DNA from 2 places in the Pseudomonas lini genome. Region 1 is predicted to be linked to the other one. Evidence: riboswitches for the same ligand, from Rfam matches in the RefSeq annotation. Region 1 holds a riboswitch; the other holds the start of a gene.

What was found. A riboswitch is a leader RNA that binds a small molecule or an ion and turns the genes downstream of it on or off. The one in region 1 is predicted to bind cobalamin.
Region 2: another riboswitch for cobalamin. It lies ahead of cobO (cob(I)yrinic acid a,c-diamide adenosyltransferase); the one in region 1 lies ahead of AB3226_RS26450 (CbtB-domain containing protein).

The regions. Positions count from the first base shown of each region.
Region 1 covers NZ_OZ061318.1:5,780,473-5,787,567, reverse strand. Annotated here, with positions in the region: gene cobN (cobaltochelatase subunit CobN) at 1-2,436, opposite strand, end outside; gene cobW (cobalamin biosynthesis protein CobW) at 2,440-3,501, opposite strand; cobalamin riboswitch at 3,601-3,815, opposite strand; cobalamin riboswitch at 4,073-4,300, shown strand; gene AB3226_RS26450 (CbtB-domain containing protein) at 4,420-4,611, shown strand; gene AB3226_RS26445 (CbtA family protein) at 4,623-5,330, shown strand; gene AB3226_RS26440 (cobalamin biosynthesis protein) at 5,327-5,740, shown strand; gene cobM (precorrin-4 C(11)-methyltransferase) at 5,823-6,569, shown strand; gene nfuA (Fe-S biogenesis protein NfuA) at 6,735-7,095, opposite strand, start outside.
Region 2 covers NZ_OZ061318.1:5,149,664-5,156,758, forward strand. Annotated here, with positions in the region: gene AB3226_RS23335 (C40 family peptidase) at 1-22, shown strand, start outside; gene AB3226_RS23340 (sorbosone dehydrogenase family protein) at 188-1,501, opposite strand; gene AB3226_RS23345 (hypothetical protein) at 1,570-2,154, opposite strand; cobalamin riboswitch at 2,309-2,543, shown strand; gene cobO (cob(I)yrinic acid a,c-diamide adenosyltransferase) at 2,624-3,235, shown strand; gene AB3226_RS23355 (cobyrinate a,c-diamide synthase) at 3,246-4,628, shown strand; gene bluB (5,6-dimethylbenzimidazole synthase) at 4,625-5,275, shown strand; gene cbiB (adenosylcobinamide-phosphate synthase CbiB) at 5,272-6,180, shown strand; gene cobD (threonine-phosphate decarboxylase CobD) at 6,173-7,095, shown strand, end outside.

The DNA of each region.
Region 1 (7,095 bases):
CACGCCGCCTTCGCGGGCAAGCCCGCTCCCACAGGGGTCGTGGTGGGCTTGAGATGGGTTCAGTGTCAGCAAGATCAGTTCAGCGGCAAATAGCTCCAGTCGCTCGCGGGTATCGCCCGCTGTGCGCCATAGATCATCGCTGACCGACAACAGGGCATCCGGACGCAGCCCGACCCAAGGCTCAACCAACGCGCAATCCAGCGGATCGAAGCCCAATTCAAACGCCTTGGCCAATGCCCGCAACAAGCTCGATTGCGCCCCACGGCCATCGCCGCGAGGAATGCGCAGCAAAGCCAATAAGGTGTCGATGCGCAACCGCCCGACCGGCGATTCGCCAAACACGTGCAGGCCATCGCGGATCTGCGACTCCTTCAAGTCGCACAGGTACGTGTCCAGACGCGGCAACCAGATCGCCGCATCGGCATCGCTGTCGAGCTTTTCGTCCAGTTGCAGTTCACGGTCGATGTGCGTGTCGCGCACTAATTGCAGAATGTCGCGTTGCAGTTCCCGGGCGCGGCGCGGATCGAGCAATTGCGCTTCGTAATATTCGTCGGCCAACAATTCGAGATTGCGCAGCGGACCGTAGGTTTCGGCGCGGGTCAGTGGCGGCATCAGGTGATCGATAATCACCGCTTGGGTGCGACGCTTGGCTTGGGCGCCCTCGCCCGGGTCGTTGACGATGAATGGATAGATGTTCGGCAGCGGTCCGAGCAATGCGTCCGGCCAGCAGTTTTCCGACAGCCCGACGCCCTTGCCCGGCAGCCATTCGAGGTTGCCGTGCTTGCCGACGTGGATCACGCCGTGGGCGCCGTAGGTGTTGCGCAACCAGAAGTAGAAAGCGAGATAGCCGTGGGGCGGCACCAGGTCCGGATCGTGATACACCGCGCTCGGGTCCACCTGATAACCCCGGGCCGGTTGGATGCCGACGAAAGTCAGGCCGAAGCGCAGACCGGCAATCATCATTCGTCCGCCACGGAACATTGGATCGTTTTCGGGGGCGCCCCAGCGCTCCAGCACGGCTTGGCGATTGGCCTCTGGCAGCGCGTTGAACATCAGGTTGTAATCGTCCAGCGCGAGGCTTTGATGACAGGGACGCTGGTCGAGGGTATCGAGGTCGTTGCTGACGCCGCCGAGCAATTGCTGGATCAACGCGGTGCCGCTGTCCGGCAACTCGGCCGGCAGCGGATAACCTTCGGCGTGCAGGGCACGAAGGATATTCAGTGCGGCGGCCGGTGTATCGAGACCCACGCCATTACCGATACGCCCATCGCGAGTCGGGTAATTGGCGAGGATCAGGGCGATGCGTTTTTCGCCATTGGGCACTCGCGCCAGATCGATCCAGCGCCGCGCCAGTTCAGCGACAAAATCCATGCGCTCAGGTGCAGGCCGGTAGCAAACCACATCGGACTGACTGCGCTCGCTGCGCCAGGCCAGGTCCTTGAAACTGATCGGCCGGCTGATGATTCGCCCGTCCAGCTCCGGCAATGCAATGTGCATTGCCAGATCGCGGGGACCGAGGCCCTGTTCGCTGGCGCGCCAGCCGGGTTCGTTGTCTTGGGCGCAGATCGCCTGAATCACCGGAATGTTGCGGCGAAACGGCCGCAGGTGCGGTGCTTCGGGGCTGGACTGGGCGAAACCGGTGGTGTTGAGAATCACCCCCGCCTCGACTTCATCCAGCAAGTCCTCGACCACCGTCAGGCAGCCGGGTTCTTTCAAACTGGCCAGCGCAATCGGCAACGGATTCAACCCCGCCGCCTGCAAACGCTGGCAGAAAATATCGATGAAACCAGTGTTCGCCGCCTGCAAGTGCGAGCGATAAAACAGCACCGCCGCCACCGGCCGATCAGCTTGCCAGTCGGCTTGCCAATCCTTCAGTTCAGCGGGGCTTTTTTGCGGATGGTAAATCGCCGTGCGTGGCAGGGTTTGCGGCTCGGACCAGGGGTAGTCGCGGCCCAGCCAACGACTGGCGAGGCAGCGAAACAGGTCGAGCGCGTTGGCCATGCCGCCCTGACGCAGGAAGTGCCAGAGCCGATCGCGCTCTTGCGCGGTTACGGTGCTCAGGTCACTGAGTTCCGGGTCCGGGCGATCATCCCCCGGCACCAGAATCAGCTGCACGCCGCGCTCGGACAATTCCACCAGACGCTCGATGCCGTAACGCCAATAGGCGATGCCGCCGTGCAGCGAGATCAGAATCACCTTGGCGTGGCGCAGCACTTCGTCGACGTAGAGATCGACCGAGGCGTGATTCTGCACCTGCATCGGGTTGGCCAGGCGCACGCTCGGGTAATCGTCGGGTAACTGCTGCGCCGCTTCGGCGAGCAACGCCAGGCTGGAATCGCCGCTGCACAGGATCACCAGCTCGGCGGGGGTTTGTCCAAGGTCGGCAATGTTGTCATCCGACACGAAACCGCCGGGCTGGGTCCTGAGCAGGTGCATGGGTTAAACGCTGAGCGCAGCGCGCAATTGCGCTTCGAGCGCTGCGGCATCCAGATCCTGACCGATCAACACCAGACGGGTGGTGCGCGCTTCTTCAGCGCCCCACTGACGGTCGAAGTGCTTGTCGAAGCGCGTGCCCACGCCTTGGATCAGCAGGCGCATCGGCTTGTTCGGCACCGCGGCAAAACCTTTCACCCGAAGGATGCCGTGCTGGACCACCAATTGAGTCAGTGCATCCATCAGCAGGCTTTCGTCAGCTTGTGGCAGCTCGATCGAGATGGAATCGAACGCGTCGTGGTCGTGATCATCTTCACCTTCATGGTGATGATCGTGATGGCTGTGGCGGCTGTCGATGTGTTCTTCGGAGCCGGCGCCGAGGCCGATCAGCACGTCCAGTGGCAGACGACCGCTGCTGGCTTCGATGACTTTTACCGCTGGCGGCAGTTCTTCGGCGACTTCCAGGCGCACGCGGGCCAGGTCTTCAGCGCTGATCAGATCGGCCTTGTTGAGGATCACCAGGTCGGCGCTGGCCAGTTGGTCGGCAAACAGCTCGTGCAGCGGCGATTCGTGGTCCAGGTTCGGGTCGAGTTTGCGCATGGCATCGACCTGATCCGGGAACGCAGCGAAGGTGCCAGCAGCGACGGCCGGGCTGTCGACCACGGTGATCACCGCGTCAACCGTGCAGGCGCTGCGGATTTCTGGCCATTGGAAGGCTTGAACCAAAGGTTTTGGCAGGGCCAGGCCCGAAGTTTCGATGAGGATGTGGTCGAGGTCGCCGCGACGCGCGACCAGTTCGCGCATCACCGGGAAGAATTCTTCCTGAACCGTGCAGCACAGGCAGCCGTTGGCCAGTTCATAGACGCGACCGTTGGCTTCTTCTTCGGTGCAACCGATCGAGCACTGCTTAAGGATTTCGCCGTCGATGCCCAGCTCGCCAAACTCATTGACGATCACCGCGATGCGACGGCCCTGGGCGTTGTCGAGCATGTGGCGCAGCAAGGTGGTTTTGCCCGAGCCGAGGAAGCCGGTAACGATGGTGACGGGGAGTTTGGCCAGTGTTTTCATCGGATGCCCTTTGGCAAGGTGGCGGGCATACGGGACGACAATCGCTGCGGCAGGTGCGCACGCAAGAGTTCCGCCACCGGATCACCCCGCCCGGTTGAAAGTGAGAATCTGTGTCGAGGCAGGTCTCCTGGCTGACGGTGTGCCAATCGCTCGACTGGCGTTTGCTGCGCCTTCCCGCGAACCTGATGGATCAGGGCTTGCAGTGGCGTGGCAGCGAACATCACCGTTCACAGTTGCGGGGGCAGCCGCGGCATTGACCGCGTTCCCTTCTTAGCTTCGGCAGACGCCGAAGAACCTCGAAAGCGCAAGGCTACGCATCGTGTGGGGGCGGGTCAATGTCCTATAGGAGAATGCGATCATCTGTGGCAAAGGAGCCTGCCTGTGGCGAGGGAGCTTGCTCCCGTTCGGCTGCGAAGCAGTCGTGAAACCATGCGATGCGTATCTAATGGACAGACCGCATGAATTTGATGCGACCGCTACGCGCTCGAACGGGAGCAAGCTCCCTCGCCACAGGTATTTGGTGTCAGTTGAGAACCCTTGCCAATTGACGCCCAACCCCCGCCCATGCTCTCCTACACACCTTGTTACGGGTGCCCTTCACAGGGTGAAACGGGAAACCGGTGAATCATGTGCTTTACTCAAAGCCATGTCAGTCCGGTGCTGCCCCCGCAACGGTAAGCGAGTGAAGCGTCAGATCCACTGTGCCCGTCACACGGCATGGGAAGGTGATGCTTGCAGGTTTCGGCGTTAGCCCTGCCCCTCGCGAGCCCGGAGACCGGCCCGCAACACAAAGTGACTTTACGTTCACTGAATAACAAACCCGCGGTGGGCGGGCGCTGTTTGAAATCTCTGCGTGCCCCGACGTGCGGAGGTTTTCATGCGCTCTATTCACCCGCTGACAGACCAGAGGGAAGCGCCATGTCGATCATCAGCAGTACCGCCAGCACCACCGCCAGCACCACTTCAACCTTGAGCCAACGCCTGACCGCCGCTTTTTGTGCGTCGATCCTTGGCGCGTGCCTGGTGTACTTCGCCGGTTTCTCGCACATCGAAGCGGTACACAACGCCGCGCACGACACCCGTCACAGCTCCGCCTTTCCGTGCCATTGAGACCTGCTGACATGATCAAGCGTATTGCGCAAACCGCAGGTTTCACCGGGTTGCTGGCCGCCCTGCTGCTGACCCTGCTGCAAAGTTTTTGGGTTGCCCCGCTGATTTTGCAGGCCGAGACCTACGAAAAATCCGAACCGGCTGCTGTCGAAGTCCACGAGCACGACGCTGGCGCTGTCGCCGCTCACACCCACGACGCCGAAGCATGGGAGCCGGAAGACGGCTGGCAGCGCGTGCTGTCGACCACCGGCGGCAATCTGGTGGTAGCGGTCGGTTTCGCCCTGATGCTCGCGGGCCTCTACACCTTGCGTGCTCCACGCCGTACCTCTCAAGGCCTGCTCTGGGGTCTGGCCGGTTATGCGACGTTCGTGCTGGCGCCAACCCTCGGCCTGCCACCTGAGCTACCGGGCACTGCCGCAGCAGATCTGGCGCAACGGCAGATCTGGTGGATTGGCACTGCCGCATCCACCGCTGTCGGCATCGCGCTCATCGTATTCAGCCGCCACTGGCTGATGAAGATCCTCGGCGTGGCGATTCTCGCCGTGCCTCATGTGATCGGTGCACCGCAACCGGAAGTGCATTCGATGCTGGCGCCGGAAGCCCTGGAAGCGCAATTCAAAATCGCCTCGCAGCTGACCAACATGGCGTTCTGGCTGGCCCTTGGCCTGATCAGCGCCTGGTTGTTCCGCCGCAAAAGCGATGGCCAATACTCCGCATGACTGACGTCAGCACAGCGCCGACCCTGGTGGTCGGCCTGGGCTGCCAGCGCGGCTGCCCCGTCAGCACGCTGCGGGCGCTACTTGATCAGGCGTTACAGGCCCATCAAATCGAGCTTCGTGAGATCAAGGCCTTGGCCAGTATCGACCTCAAGCGCGAAGAGCCGGCCCTGATGGAACTGGCCGAACAACTGGCATTGCCGTTGATGTATTTCAGCAGCGAACAATTGGCCGGTTATGAACCACAACTCAGCCACCACTCGGATATCGCGTTCGAACGCACCGGCTGTTACGGCGTAGCGGAAAGTGCCGCGCTGGCACTGGCCGAACAATTGGCTCAGGCACCGGCAAAGTTGCTGATTCCACGACAAAAATACGCCCAGGCCACCCTGGCATTGGCCAGCGCCGCGTAAAATCCCCGATAATCCCCGCCTTCGATCATGAGCAATCTTCATCTGAAGCGTGCCCATACCCTTTTTCTGACAGGAAACGACGATGACCGTCTACTTCATTGGCGCAGGCCCCGGCGACCCGGAACTGATCACCGTCAAAGGCCAGCGGCTGATTCGTAGCTGCCCGGTCATCATCTATGCAGGCTCCCTGGTGCCCACCGCCGTGCTGGAGGGTCACCAGGCCGAACAAGTGGTCAACAGCGCCGAATTGCACCTGGAGCAGATCATTGAACTGATCAAGGCCGCACATGCCAATGGCCAGGACGTGGCCCGGGTGCATTCCGGCGATCCGAGCCTGTACGGCGCGATTGGCGAGCAGATTCGCTACTTGCGTGAGCTCGACATCCCTTTCGAAATCATTCCCGGCGTCACCGCCACTGCCGCCTGCGCGGCGCTTTTGGGCGCGGAACTGACCTTGCCGGACGTGTCACAGAGCGTGATTCTGACCCGCTACGCCGACAAGACCGCGATGCCGGCCGGTGAAGAGCTCGGTAGTCTGGCGCAGCATGGGGCGACCATGGCGATCCACTTGGGGGTCAATCATCTGGAGAAGATCCTCGCCGAATTGCTGCCGCACTACGGCGCCGATTGCCCGATCGCGGTGATTCATCGGGCGACCTGGCCGGATCAGGATTGGGTGGTGGGGACGCTGGCGGATATTGCCGGGAAGGTTGAAGCCAAGGGGTTTCGCCGCACGGCGCTGATTCTGGTGGGCCGGGTGTTGGGTAGCGATCACTTCAGTGAGTCGTCGTTGTATCGCGCGGGACATGCGCATTTGTATCGCCCATAGGACGCCATCGCGGGCAAGCCCGCTCCCACAGGTTTTGAGTCGGTCATAGTATTGCGGTCAACACAAAATCTTGTGGGAGCGGGCTTGCCCGCGAAGGGGCCATTGAATTCGACCCACAAAAAACGGTGCTCACGGGCACCGTTTTTTTATGTCGCAGCGAACACCTTAGTAGTAGGCGTTTTCTTTCTGCGTGTGGTCGGTCACGTCACGAACACCCTTGAGCTCGGGAATACGCTCGAGCAAGGTGCGCTCGATGCCTTCGCGCAGGGTGACGTCTGCCTGGCCGCAGCCTTGGCAACCGCCGCCGAATTTCAGTACGGCGATGCCGTCGTCGACCACATCAATCAGGCTGACCTGACCGCCGTGGCTGGCCAGCCCCGGGTTGATTTCGGTTTGCAGGTAGTAGTTGATGCGCTCGTTGACCGGGCTGTCGGCGTTGACCATCGGTACTTTGGCGTTTGGCGCCTTGATGGTCAGCTGGCCGCCCATGCGGTCGGTGGCGTAGTCGACTACCGCATCGTCCAGG
Region 2 (7,095 bases), 630 kb from region 1:
GCACTTGGCACATAATCCGTAGTGCAGGTTGTCATGACCAGGTCTCACCCTCTGTTGTAAACGCTGATCCCCTGTGGGAGCGGGCTTGCCCGCGAAGACGGCGGCACATTCAACATCGATGTAGTCTGGGCTGCCGCTATCGCGGGCAAGCCCGCTCCCACAGGGTTTTCGTCTTGCAGTAATAACATTATTTAGCCGCGCTAACGCGCCACACCTTGTTCCCCACATCATCCGCCACCAGCAAGCCTCCTTGCTGATCAATCACCACGCCCACCGGCCGGCCCATGGCTTTTTCCTCGTCATTGAGGAAACCAGTGAGCACATCCACTGGTTGCCCGGTCGGTTTGCCGGCGCTGAACGGCACGAAAATCACTTTGTAGCCACTGTGCGGTTTGCGGTTCCACGAGCCGTGCTGGCCGATGAAGGCACCTTGAGTGAACGGCGCGGGCAACTTGCTGCCTTCGGCGAAGGTCAGGCCCAGTGATGCGGTGTGTGGCCCCACCGCGTAATCTGGCGCAATGGCCTTGGCCACCAGCTCAGGGTTTTGCGGCTCGACGCGAATGTCGACGTGCTGGCCGTAATAGCTATAAGGCCAACCGTAGAACCCGCCGTCCTTCACGGATGTGATGTAGTCCGGCACCAGGTCGCTGCCGATTTCGTCACGCTCGTTGACGGCGGTCCACAGTGCGCCGCTCTGAGGCTCCCAGGCCAGACCGTTTGGATTACGAATCCCCGAGGCGAAGATCCGATGGTTGCCGGTGGCGCGATCCACTTCCCAGATCGCCGCGCGTCCTTCCTCCTGATCCATGCCGTTTTCACCGACGTTGCTGTTTGAGCCCACGGTGACGTACAGCTTGCTGCCATCCTTGCTGGCGATGACGTTTTTGGTCCAGTGGTGATTCAGCGTGCCGCCCGGCAGATCGACCACCTTGATCGGCTGCGACTTGATCGCCGTCTCGCCATCTTCGTAGTGGAAACGCAGCAGGCGATCAGTGTCGGCGACGTACAGGTCATTGCCGACCAGGGTCATGCCGAACGGCGAGTTAAGGTTTTCCAGAAACACCGTGCGGGTTTCGGCGACGCCGTCGTGGTCCTTGTCCCGCAGCAGGGTGATGCGGTTCGGGCTGGGGACGCCGGCGCCGGCGCGACCCATGACTTTGCCCATGACCCAGCCGCGAATGCCTGTGCCGTCATCGGGTTTGGGCGGTGCGTTGGTTTCGGCCACCAGCACATCGCCGTTGGGCAGCACATAGAGCCAGCGCGGATGATCGAGGCCTTCGGCAAACGCCGCCACTTGAGTCCCGGCCGCGGTGACGGGTTTCTTGCCTTCAGGCCAGCCGATCGCCGGGGCGATGTTCACCGTCGGGATCAGGGTTTTATTCGGCTCTGGCAGCTTGGGCGACGGTCCGGTTCCGTCCGAGACTTGCAGGCTGGAGGTTTCACCACAGGCGGCGAGCCCTCCGGCGAGCGCGATGATGAAAACGAGCTGGGGTTTGTGCATTACTGATCTTCCCTATGAATGCATTGACGTAATCATAGAGAAGCGTAGACGTTCGATGGTTCAACCCGTCAGCCGCGAGCTTCCTTGAACAATACGGCGATCCCTGGATGATAGTTGCCGGCTTCATTACGCAACTTGCGGTAGGCGTAAGGGAAATACCAGGCCACGGCGCAGGTGTGTTCCTTTTGCAGGTCATCGACCATGTCCTGGAGTTCTTCCGGGGTGGCGCTGTGTTGGGCTTTTTGTGGCGCGACAAACAGACAACCGAGTTTCAGATCGCTGGCGTAGCTGATTCGCTTCGCGTCACTGGTGATGTCCGCCAGTGCCTGGGTCAGGTTCAGGCTATTGACTCGCGGCCAGCGCTGGGTGGCCTGGAGATATGCGCGTTCTTCGCTGCTGGCGATAAACAGATCGGCGCGGGCGTTGCGTTCGCCTTCTTCGGTCTGTTTGCGCGTCGACGTTTGTTGCAGCGTGACCATTTCTGCCATCCAGGCCGCAGCGGAGAGCAGGCCCAGGTTGGCGTTTTCGTCGTACCAGTAAGGTGTATCGTTATCGCCGCGCACGGCGTTGTAGCGGTCGATACAGTCAAACCAGCGTTCCAGCACCGGCCGCAGGAATTGCAGCTTCGGATTGCTGATGATCATGCCTTGCATGTGGCTCACCCTTATTATTGTGTTGTCAGGTTGTGGCTCTTTGATATCACTGCTGGCAGTGTGGCACAAGATTGGCGTCAGTTAATTGATCGACGGCAGTTATTCGCTCAGCGGCGACCCGGCTTTAATTGACGCTCCATCCCCAACCCTCTAACCTTCGCGGCTTGTTTCAGGTGCTCTGTGACCTTGGTCGACAGAGTGAAACAGGGAAACCGGTGAGTGAATTTCTTCCAGCGAAGAATGATCACGATCCCGGCGCTGCCCCCGCAACGGTAAATGAGTGAAGACTGCGCCTTGAGCCACTGTGTCTAGTGCTGACATGGGAAGGCGCGCAATCAGGCGCAAGCCGCTCATGAGCCCGGAGACCGGCCTGATTCATCCAACGGCATCACGGTGGGCGATGCCAGGCTTCTTGCCGTCTATTCTTGTGCCTGCCCGCCGTTATCCAGCCTCAACGGAGAGCTCCCCCATGACTGATACCCCCGATCGTGACGAACGCCACCTGGCGCGCATGCTGCGCAAAAAAGCGGTGATCGACGAACGCATCGCCAACTCGCCGAATGAATGCGGTTTGCTGCTGGTGCTCTCCGGCAACGGCAAAGGCAAAAGCAGCTCGGCGTTCGGCATGCTTGCGCGGTCCATGGGCCACGGTATGCAGTGCGGCGTGGTGCAGTTCATCAAGGGGCGCACCAGCACCGGCGAGGAGTTGTTCTTCCGGCGCTTCCCGGAGCAGGTGCGTTTTCATGTGATGGGCGAGGGCTTCACCTGGGAAACCCAGGATCGCCAGCGCGACATTGCCGCCGCCGAAGCCGCTTGGGCGGTGTCCCGCGAATTGCTGCGTGATCCGGCCATTGGCCTGGTGGTGCTTGATGAATTGAACATCGCCCTCAAGCACGGCTACCTCGATCTCGATCAGGTGCTCAGCGACTTGCAGGCCCGTCCGCCGATGCAGCACGTGGTGGTCACCGGTCGTGGCGCCAAACCGGAGATGATCGAACTGGCCGACACCGTCACTGAAATGGGCATGATCAAGCACGCCTTCCAGGCCGGAATCAAAGCGCAAAAAGGCGTCGAGTTGTGAACAGCACTTTATGAATAGCCATCGTCAATGCCCGGCGGTACTGATCGCCGCGCCGGCCTCCGGTCAGGGCAAGACCACCGTCACCGCCGCGCTCGCCCGTTTGCATCGCAATCAGGGGCGCAAGGTTCGCGTGTTCAAATGCGGCCCGGACTTTCTCGACCCGATGATTCTCGAGCGCGCCAGCGGTGCACCGGTTTATCAACTCGACATGTGGATGGTCGGCGAGCAGGAAAGTCGGCGTCTATTGTGGGAGGCCGCTGGCGATGCCGACCTGATCCTCATCGAAGGCGTCATGGGGCTGTTCGACGGTACGCCGTCCAGCGCCGATCTGGCGCGGCACTTCGGTGTGCCGGTGCTCGGCGTGATCGACGGCACCGCCATGGCGCAGACGTTTGGCGCGCTAGCATTGGGCCTTGCGCGTTATCAGCCGGACTTGCCGTTTGCCGGTGTGCTGGCCAACCGGGTCGGCACCGTGCGGCATGCGCAGTTACTCGAAGGCAGCCTGACTGAAGGCTTGCGTTGGTACGGAGCGTTGTCCCGGGAGACCGGGATCGAATTGCCGAGTCGGCATCTCGGCCTGGTTCAGGCCAGTGAATTGAATGATCTCGACCTGCGTCTCGATGCGGCGGCCGACTCCTTGGCCAGCAGTTGCGATGTGGCTCTACCGCCGGCCGTGGAATTCGCCGCGCCTGAAATGATTGCAGCCGAACCGTTGCTGGCCGGTGTGCGAATTGCCGTGGCCCGGGACGAAGCTTTCGCATTTACCTACGGCGCGAGTCTGGATCTGCTGCGGGCCATGGGCGCCGAATTGTCTTTCTTTTCGCCGATCCGCGACACCGAATTGCCGCAGGCAGACAGCCTTTATCTGCCCGGCGGTTACCCCGAACTGCACCATGTGGCGTTGTCACAAAACACGCCGATGCTGACCGCGATCCGCGCTCATCACGCGGCGGGCAAACCGTTGTTGGCCGAGTGTGGCGGCATGCTGTATCTGCTGGATTCCTTGACCGATGTCGAGGGCACTCGCGCTGAACTGGTTGGCCTGCTGGCCGGTGATGCGGTGATGCAGAAGCGTCTTGCCGCGTTGGCCTTGCAGGCGGTCGAATTGCCGGAAGGTTTGCTGCGTGGGCACACCTATCACCACTCGTTGACCAGCACTGAACTTGAGCCAATTGCTCGAGGTTTGAGCCCGAATGGCGGGCGAGGGGCGGAGGCGGTTTATCGTGAGGGGCGGATGACGGCCTCTTATGTGCATTTTTATTTTCCGTCCAATCCATCGGCGATTGCAGCGCTGTTTGTGCCTGATCGTGAGGCCGCCATCGCGAGCAGGCTCGCTCCCACATTGGATCACCTAAACCCTGTGGGAGCGGGCTTGCCCGCGAAGAGGCCATGACGGACAACGCATTCAGCCAGGCCGAACGCGACGCAGTTTACCGAGCCATCGCCGAACGCCGCGACATGCGGCATTTCAGCGGCGGCACCGTCGAACCCGAGCTACTACGTCGTCTGCTCGAAGCCGCGCACCAAGCGCCGAGTGTCGGCCTGATGCAGCCCTGGCGTTTCATCCGTATCAGCGACCGGGCACTGCGCGGCAAGATCCAGCAGCTGGTGGAAGAAGAACGCATCCGCACTGCCGAAGCCCTCGGCGAGCGTTCCGACGAATTCATGAAGCTCAAGGTCGAAGGCATCAACGACTGCGCCGAGGTGCTGGTCGCCGCGCTGATGGACGATCGCGAACGGCATATCTTCGGCCGTCGTACGCTGCCGGAAATGGACATGGCCTCATTGTCTTGCGCCATCCAGAACCTTTGGCTCGCGTCCCGCGCCGAAGGCCTGGGCATGGGCTGGGTGTCATTGTTCGAGCCGCAAGCGCTGGCGGACTTGCTAGGTTTACCGAGCGGGGCCAAGCCTTTGGCCATTCTTTGTCTGGGGCCGGTCGAGGCATTCTATCCGGCGCCGATGTTGGTACTCGAAGGCTGGGCGCAAGCGCGCCCACTCAGCGAGTTGCTGTATGAAAATTATTGGGGAGTGAGTCAATGAGTGTGGCGTTGTTGAGTGTCGCCGCGGTCGCGCTGGATGCGCTGCTGGGTGAACCCAAGCGCTGGCATCCGCTGGTGGCGTTCGGTCGTTTTGCCGATCGCATCGAGCAACGTTTCAACTCCGGTGGCCGCGGCTGGCGCAGTCATGGCGTTACGGCCTGGGTGATGGCGGTCGTGCCGCTGACTTTGCTGGCCACCGCACTTTCCTGGGCGCCTTACGTGGGCTGGATCGTCGAGATTCTCGTGCTCTATTGTGCCCTCGGCATGCGCAGTCTCGGCGAGCATGTCGAGCCGGTGGCCAAGGCCCTGCGCAGTGATGATCTGATCGAGGCGCGCAACCGCGTCGGCTATCTGGTCAGCCGTCAGACCAGCGAGCTGGATGAAACCGAAGTCGCCCGCGCCGCCACCGAATCGGTGCTGGAGAACGGCAGCGATGCGGTATTCGCCGCGCTGTTCTGGTTTGCCGTGGCGGGTGCGCCCGGCGTGGTGCTCTATCGTCTGAGCAACACGCTCGATGCGATGTGGGGTTATCGCAACGAACGCTTTGAGCGTTTCGGTTGGGCGGCGGCGAAGATCGATGATGTTTTGAACTACATTCCCGCACGCCTGGTGGCGTTGACCTACGCGCTGCTGGGCAAAACCCGACTGGCGCTGAAGTGCTGGCGTACCCAGGGCCCGACCTGGGACAGCCCGAATGCCGGGCCGGTGATGGCGGCCGGTGCCGGTGCGCTGGGCGTCGAGTTAGGCGGTGCGGCGATCTATCACGGTGAACTGCATCAGCGTCCGAAGTTGGGCGAAGGCGTGCCGGCGGATGCCGATTCTATCGACCGTGGCTGGCAATTGGTCCAGCGCGGGGTATGGTTATGGCTGCTGATTCTTTGCGTGGGGGCTGAGTTCTATGCTTGAGCACGGTGGTCGCTTGCGCAAGGCGGCGCTTGAATACGGCATTGCCGAAGCCGATTGGCTCGACCTGTCCAGTGGCCTGGCGCCTTGGCCATTCGCGGTCCCGGACATCCCGCTGCGGGCCTGGGCGCGGTTGCCGGAAACCGATGATGGCCTGGAGCAGGCCGCCTGCGACTATTACGGTGCGGCCCAAGTGTTGCCGGTGGCCGGGTCGCAAATGGCGATCCAGTTGCTGCCGCGTTTGCGCCGGGCCGGCAAGGTCGGCGTGCTGTCGCCGTGTTACGCCGAACACGCCGAAGCCTGGCGTCGCAACGGTTACATCGTGCGTGAAGTGTTGGAGTCGGAAGTCGATTTCTTTCTCGACAGCCTCGACGTGCTGGTGGTGGTCAACCCGAACAATCCCACGGGGTTGAGCCTGACCCCGGCTCGCCTGCTGGATTGGCATTCGCGGCTGGCTCAGCGCGGTGGCTGGCTGGTGGTGGATGAGGCATTCATGGACAACACCCCGCATTTGAGCCTGGCGCCGTTCACCCATCAGATCGGCTTGATCGTGCTGCGCTCCTTTGGCAAATTTTTCGGCCTGGCCGGGGTGCGGCTGGGGTTTGTATTGGCCGAACGCAAGTTGCTCAAGCTGCTGGCAGAACAGGTCGGACCTTGGGCGGTGAGCGGACCGACCCGCGTGCTCGGCCAGGCGTGCTTGACGGATACCGAGGGGCACACGCGACAGCGCGTTCGCACTGACGAAGCCGGCGAACGTCTGGCGTTGCTGCTTGAGCAGTATGGTTTCAAGCCTCAGGGCGGCTGCGCATTGTTCCAATGGCTGATCACCGAGCGCGCCGAAGCGCTGCATGAATTCATGGCCCGGCGCGGCATTCTGCTGCGGTTGTTCACCCACACCAGCAGCGTGCGGTTTGGCTT